2 regions of the Bradyrhizobium sp. Arg237L genome follow, and region 1 is predicted to be linked to the other one. Evidence: riboswitches for the same ligand, from Rfam matches in the RefSeq annotation. Region 1 holds a riboswitch; the other holds the start of a gene.
The links. Region 1 has a riboswitch for S-adenosylmethionine ahead of OZ411_RS39395 (O-succinylhomoserine sulfhydrylase). Riboswitches for the same ligand answer to the same signal wherever they lie in the genome.
Positions count from the first base shown of each region.

Region 2: linked by a shared signal. The riboswitch ahead of OZ411_RS27015 (homoserine O-acetyltransferase) and the one ahead of OZ411_RS39395 (O-succinylhomoserine sulfhydrylase) in region 1 are both predicted to bind S-adenosylmethionine.

Region 1 covers NZ_JAQMIL010000103.1:8,129-11,531, reverse strand. Annotated here, with positions in the region: gene OZ411_RS39405 (SDR family NAD(P)-dependent oxidoreductase) at 1-587, shown strand, start outside; gene OZ411_RS39400 (2'-deoxycytidine 5'-triphosphate deaminase) at 679-1,785, opposite strand; SAM riboswitch at 1,894-1,973, shown strand; gene OZ411_RS39395 (O-succinylhomoserine sulfhydrylase) at 2,038-3,231, shown strand; gene OZ411_RS39390 (SGNH/GDSL hydrolase family protein) at 3,312-3,403, opposite strand, start outside.
Region 2 covers NZ_JAQMIL010000049.1:55,759-59,161, forward strand. Annotated here, with positions in the region: gene OZ411_RS27005 (alpha/beta hydrolase) at 1-56, shown strand, start outside; gene metW (methionine biosynthesis protein MetW) at 242-910, opposite strand; gene OZ411_RS27015 (homoserine O-acetyltransferase) at 910-2,115, opposite strand; SAM riboswitch at 2,198-2,277, opposite strand; gene OZ411_RS27020 (chorismate mutase) at 2,608-3,403, shown strand, end outside.

The sequences.
Region 1 (3,403 bases):
AGCGATTGGGCCGGCGCGGATTCGCGATCAAGGCCGACAGCGCCGATGCCGCCGCGGTCAAGGCGGCCGTGGATCAAGCGGTCGAGGCGCTCGGCGGCCTCGATATTCTTGTCAACAATGCCGGCATCTTCAGGGGCGGGCCGATCGACGAACTCAGCCTCGACGACATCGATGCGACGCTCGCGGTCAACGTCCGGGCGGTGGTGGTCGGATCGCAGGCCGCGGCAGCGCATATGGGCGAAGGCGGCCGCATCATCTCGATCGGCAGCAATCTCGCGACCCAGGTGCCGGGTCCCGGCCTGAGCCTGTACTCGATGAGCAAATCGGCGCTGATCGCCTGGACAAAGGGCCTGGCGCGCGATCTCGGCAGCCGCGGCATCACCGTCAACATCGTTCATCCAGGCTCGACCGACACCGACATGAATCCCGCTGAAGGCGAGCAGGCGGCCTTCCAGCTGGCGCGGATGGCGATCCCCCGCTACGGCAAGGCGGACGACGTCGCAGCGCTGGTCGCATTCGTAGCTGGGCCGGAGGCGCGCTCGATCAATGGCGCGGAGTTCACCATCGACGGCGGCGCCAACGCGTGAACGGCTGGACTTCGTGCACCATGCTGGCCGGGGCGTAGCGCCCCGGCCTTTGTCATGGTCCTCGCAGCGCGCTCCAGGTGAGTGCGCTTGATCACACCCTGAAATGCTTGGAGAGCTTCAGGCCCTGGGCCTGGTAGTTCGAGCCGATGCGCTGGCCGTACATCGCATCGGGCCGGGCGAGCATCTTCTCATAGACGAGGCGGCCGACGATCTGGCCATGCTCGAGGATGAACGGCACCTCGCGCGAGCGCACTTCCAGCACGGCGCGCGCGCCCTGCCCGCCGGCGCCGGCATAGCCGAAGCCGGGATCGAAGAAGCCGGCATAATGCACGCGGAATTCGCCGACCAAAGGATCGAACGGCACCATCTCGGCGGCGTAGTCCGGCGGCACCTGCACGGCTTCCTTCGAGGCGAGGATATAGAACTCGCCGGGATCGAGGATCAGGCTGCCGTCGGGGCGCGCGCGGATCGGCTCCCAGAAATCATCGACCGGATAACCGCCGCGGCGATCGACGTCGACCACGCCGGTATGGCGTTTGGCGCGATAGCCGACGAAGCCGCCGGAATTCTCGCCCGAGAGATCGACCGAAACCGCGACGCCATCGGTGAGATCGGCATCGTCGATATCGACCAGGCGTTCAGCGTTGTGCAGCGCGTCGAGTTCGTCGGCGCTGAGGATGGCATCGCCGGTGCGGAAGCGCACCTGCGACAGCCGCGAGCCCTCGCGCACCAGGATCGGAAACGTCTTGGGGCTGATCTCGGCATAGAGCGGGCCGTGATAGCCGGCACCGATCACGTCGAAACGACGCGTGCCATCGGCGATCACGCGGGTGAAGACGTCGAGCCGTCCGGTCGAGCTCTTGGGGTTCGCGGCCGCGATGATCTCCGGCGGCAGCGCGAGGCTCTCCAAGAGCGGCACGATGTAGACGCAATTGGTCTCCAGCACCGCGTCGTCGGCGAGATCGATCTCGTGCAGCTTCAACTCATCGATGCGCTCGGCAACGGTGGCGCCGGGACCGGGGAGAAAGCTCGCGCGCACGCGATAGGCAATGTCGCCGAGGCGAAGGTCGAGGCTCGCGGGCTGGATCTGGCTCTCGACAAAGGGATAGACCGGCAGGATCAGACCTGCATCCGCCATCGCCGCGATCATGCGGTCGGGCAGGATCCCATTGGCATCGTCTTGCAGCACGAACGACACGGACGCGGTCCCTCAAGACGGCTTAGAGCCACAAAAGGCCCAAAAAATGGATTTTACCGGTTAGCCGATGCCCGCCTTGACGGAAAGAGCGGGAACGAATATCAGCATGACTTATCCCGTGGTGATTTGAGCCGGCCGGCTTGCAGCCACGTTAAATAAGTCGCTAAACAGGCCGGGGACCTCAGCGATCCCGGCCCTTTAGGCCGGTTTTTTTGTGACCATTTTCGAAAGGATGGTCACGTTGGAGGTCCTATGTCCGAGTCCAAATCATCCGCCCGCTACCGCCCCGAAACCCGGCTGGTTCATTCCGGCACGCTACGCTCACAATTCGGCGAGACGTCCGAGGCAATATTCCTGACCCAAGGGTTCGTCTACGCGACCGCCGAGGAATGCGAGGCGCGGTTCAAGGGCGAGGATCCCGGCTTCCTCTATTCGCGGTTCTCCAACCCCGACGTGTCCATGTTCGAGCGCCGCATGATCGAGCTCGAAGGCGCGGAAGCTGCGCGCGCGACCGCGACCGGCATGGCGGCGGTGACGACCGCGATCCTCGCGCCGCTGAAGGCCGGCGATCACGTGGTGGCCTCCAAGGCGATGTTCGGCTCGTGCCGCTACGTGGTGGAGGATCTCTTGCCGCGCTACGGCATCCAATCGACGCTGGTCGACGGGCTCGACCTCGACCAATGGAAAAAGGCGATCCGGCCGAACACCAAGACCTGCTTCCTGGAGAGCCCGACCAACCCGACGCTCGACGTGCTCGACATCGGCGCCATCGCGGAAATCGCGCATCAGGGCGGCGCACGACTGATCGTCGACAATGTGTTCGCGACCCCGATCTGGCAGAGCCCGCTGTCGCTCGGCGCCGACGTCGTGGTCTATTCTGCGACCAAGCATATCGACGGCCAGGGGCGGTGCCTCGGCGGCATCATCCTTTCCTCCGAGGCTTTCATCACCGAGCACATCCATAACTTCCTGCGCCAGACCGGGCCGTCGATGTCGCCGTTCAATGCATGGGTGCTGCTGAAGGGGCTGGAGACGCTCGCTGTGCGCGTCCGCGCGCAGACCGAGACGGCCGCGAAGATCGCAGACGTGCTCGCAAGCCATCCGAAGATCACGCGGCTGATCTATCCCGGCCGCGCCGATCATCCGCAGGCAGCCACCGTGAAGAAGCAGATGCGGTCGGGATCGACCCTGATCGGGTTCGAGGTCAAAGGCGGCAAGGCCGGCGCGTTCCGCTGCCTCAACGGGCTCAAGATCTCGCGCATCTCCAACAATCTCGGCGATGCCAAGAGCCTCGTCACCCATCCCGCCACCACGACGCATCAGCGCCTGGGGCCGGACGCGCGCGCCGAGCTAGGCATCAGCGAAGGCTTCATCCGCTTCTCCGCGGGCCTCGAGCACGCCGACGATCTGATCGAGGATTTTGTCGAGGCGCTGGAGACGGTGTGATCCAAGGCGAATGGCGAATAGGGAGTAGCGAGTAGGGTCAAGCCCCATTCGCTATTCACCACTCGCCATTCGCTTTCAGCTTACATCGGCCTGTACGTCCGCACATCCGCCGGCACGTTGACGCCGAGCTTGATCTGGCCGACCGACCTGATGATGTCGTCGCCGAGCAACT
Region 2 (3,403 bases), on a different contig from region 1:
CGCTGGTGGAAGCGGGCCGATGGTTGCCGCGCGATCCGAGGTCGATGGTGGCCTAGCTGTCATTCCGGGGCACGCGAAGCGTGAGCTATGATGTGCAATTGCACATCAGAGAATCCATTGGGCAGCGTGACCTGCCGCCCGATGGATTCCGGGCCTGCGCCTTCGGCGCATCCCGGAATGACGAGGCAGGAGCGCGCGGCAACAGTCTAAGCCGCGCGCCCCGGAATGACGGGGAGAGTGCTCAGCGTCCCTTGCCGCCCCTGCTCAGCAGGAACACACCCTGCTCGCCGAACATGTTCCAGACCCACCAGGGCAGGTTGAGCGGCACCGGGCGGCCGTAGAGGTCGAGCGCGACGGCGCGCTCCATCTTGACGTGGATCTCGTCGCAGAGCTGGACGAAATCCTTGATGGTGCAGAAATGAATGTTGGGGGTGTCGTACCAGGTGGCGGGGAGGTTTTCGGTGCGCGGCATGTGCCCGCCGACCAGGAGCTGCAGCCGCATCTTCCAGAAACCGAAATTCGGGAACGAGACGATGGCGCGGTGACCGATGCGCAGGAGATTTTCCAATACCGCTTTCGGCTGGCGCGTCGCCTGCAGGGTCTGCGACAGGATCACGTAGTCGAACGCATCGTCGGCATAGTTGACGAGGTCGGTGTCGGCATCGCCCTGCACCACCGCGAGCCCCTTGGCGACGCAGTGGTTGACGCCTTCGCGCGACAGCTCGATGCCGCGGCCGTCGATGCCGCGGCTCTCCAGGAGCTGCAACAGATCGCCGTCGCCGCAGCCGACGTCGAGCACGCGCGAGCCGGGCTCCACCATTTCGGCGACCAGAACATGGTCCGGACGAAGGCTCGTACTCGCCTGCGGCGCCACGCCGGGCAGCGGCAGGGTTTGTTCCTGAAGCGCCATCACACGACCCCCGCATCGCCGAGGCCGCGCGCCTTGCCGGCCGACTGCAGGAAAGCGCGGGAGATGTCGAAGAATTCGGGCACGTCGAGCAGGAAGGCGTCGTGGCCCTTGTCGGTCTCGATCTCCGCGAACGAGACCCGCGCGCTGGAGGCGTTCAGCGCATGCACCAGCGCCCGCGCTTCCGAGGTCGGGAACAGCCAGTCGCTCGTGAACGACACCACGCAGAACCGGGTCTTGATGCCGCGGAACGCCTTCGCCAGCACACCATTATGGTCGGCGGCGATGTCGAAATAGTCCATCGCCCGCGTCAGATAGAGGTAGCTGTTGGCATCGAAGCGCTCGACAAAGGATGAGCCTTGGTAGCGCAGATAGCTCTCGACCTGGAAGTCGGCATCGAAGGAGAATGTCGGCAGTTCGCGATCCTGCATCCGCCGCCCGAACTTGCGATGCAGCGCCGCGTCCGAGAGATAGGTGATATGCGCAGCCATGCGCGCGACCGCGAGCCCGCGATGCGGATGCGTGCCCTGATCGACATAGCGTCCGCCGCGCCAGTCCGGATCGGCCATCACGGCCTGCCGGCCGAGCTCATGAAAGGCGATGTTCTGCGCCGAGTGCCGCGTCGAGCAGGCGATCGCGAGCGTCGAGAACACGCGCTCCGGATAGGCCGCGGCCCATTGCACCGCCTGCATGCCGCCCATGGAGCCGCCGACCACCGAGAACAGCGTCTCGATGCCGAGCCGGTCGATCAGCATCGCTTGCGCGCGCACCATGTCGGGAATGGTGATGATCGGAAAATCCAGGCCCCACACCTTGCCGGTCGCGGGGCTGAGCGAGGCAGGGCCGGTCGAGCCCATGCAGCCGCCAAGCACGTTGGAGCAGATGATGAAGTACTTGGAGGGGTCGAGCGGACGGCCAGGGCCGACCATGGTCTCCCACCAGCCGGGCTTGCCCGTCACCGGATGCAAATTGTTGACATGCTGGTCGCCGGTCAGCGCGTGGCAGACCAGAATGGCGTTGGAGCGCTCGGCATTGAGTTCGCCATAGGTCTGGTAGGCGATCTGGAACGGCGCGAGGTCGATGCCGCAGTCGAGCTTCAACGGCTGATCCATGCCGAACTTTGCTACCGGCGAGGACGGATGATCGGCCTCATGGGCGCGGTCCTCACCCTGGATCGACGGACTCTTGATCGACTGCACCTTGGTCATTGCGGCCCCTTCCTCCGACGCGGAGGTCCCGGACAGAAATCAGGCCATAAAAAAACCCGGCCTGAACAAAGGTTCGGCCGGGATCGATCTGTCCCCGGCCTGTTTAGCAAGTTCTTTAACGTGGCTGCAAGCCGGCCGGCTCAAATGACCACGGAACGCTGGGAAAGTAGTCCCTTACCTGACCCGCGTCAAGGCAACCGGGGCCGTTAACCTAACCGTGACCTTGAGGCTGAGCTTGCGCCGTCTGGCCCCATGGGACAGAACGGGGGCTCGCACTTCTCCCTCTCCCCGCTCTTGCGGGGCCGGGACGAGCTGAGCTCGCCCTGAGAGGGTTGGGGTGAGGGGCTTTCTCCGCTAACAAGGTAACAGACGGACTCGCGGAGAGTCCCCCTCACCCGAAATTCAAGCTCGCTTGAATTTCGACCTCTCCCCGCACGCGGGGGAGAGGTGAAGAGTTGGCTCCCTGATTGAAGAGAATTGACGGGCCCTAACATGTCAAAAACGCCTCCGGCGCCGCCCTCGCTGGCCGAGTTGCGCAAAGAGATCGACGCGATCGATGAGCAGGTTCACCGCCTCTTGATGGCGCGTGGCGACATCATCGACCGCCTGATCAGGGTGAAGCAGACCCAGGAAGTCGGCTCCGCGTTCCGGCCGGCGCGCGAAGCCGCCATGATGCGCAGCCTGGTCGAGCGCCATCGGGGCATCCTGCCGCTTGACACCATCGAGAGCATCTGGCGCGTCATCATCTCGACGTTCACTTACGTCCAGGCACCGTTCTCGGTGCATGCCGATGTCTCGGTCGGCGAATCCATGATGCGGGATTCGGCGCGCTTCCATTTCGGCTTCGTGGTGCCCTACGTCTCGCATTTCAGCGCGCAGGCGGCCGTCGAAGCGGTGGCGAAATCGAAGGGCGACCTGGCGCTGGTGTCGGCCATTTCCAGCCGCACGCCGTGGTGGATCGACCTCGAGGCCGAAGGCGCGCCGAAGATCATTGCGCGGCTGCCGTTCCTCGAACGTGCCGATCATCCCGCAGCGCTGCCCGTGTTCGTGATCTCGCGCGTCGCCGACGATGCGATGGTGACCGAAGTCGAGATGTGGAGCGTGCGCGTCTCCGGCTGGAACGCCGAGATCGCCCGCGCGGTGGCGCCGCTGGCTGAAATCGTCGCGGTGCCGGACACCGCCTTCGACGGCGCAGCGCTTTTGGTATCGGTCGCCGGCCGCGGCTTCGAGGAGATCAAAATGGCCCTGATCCGCGCCGGGGCCTCGGTGCGCTCATCGGCCCTCGTCG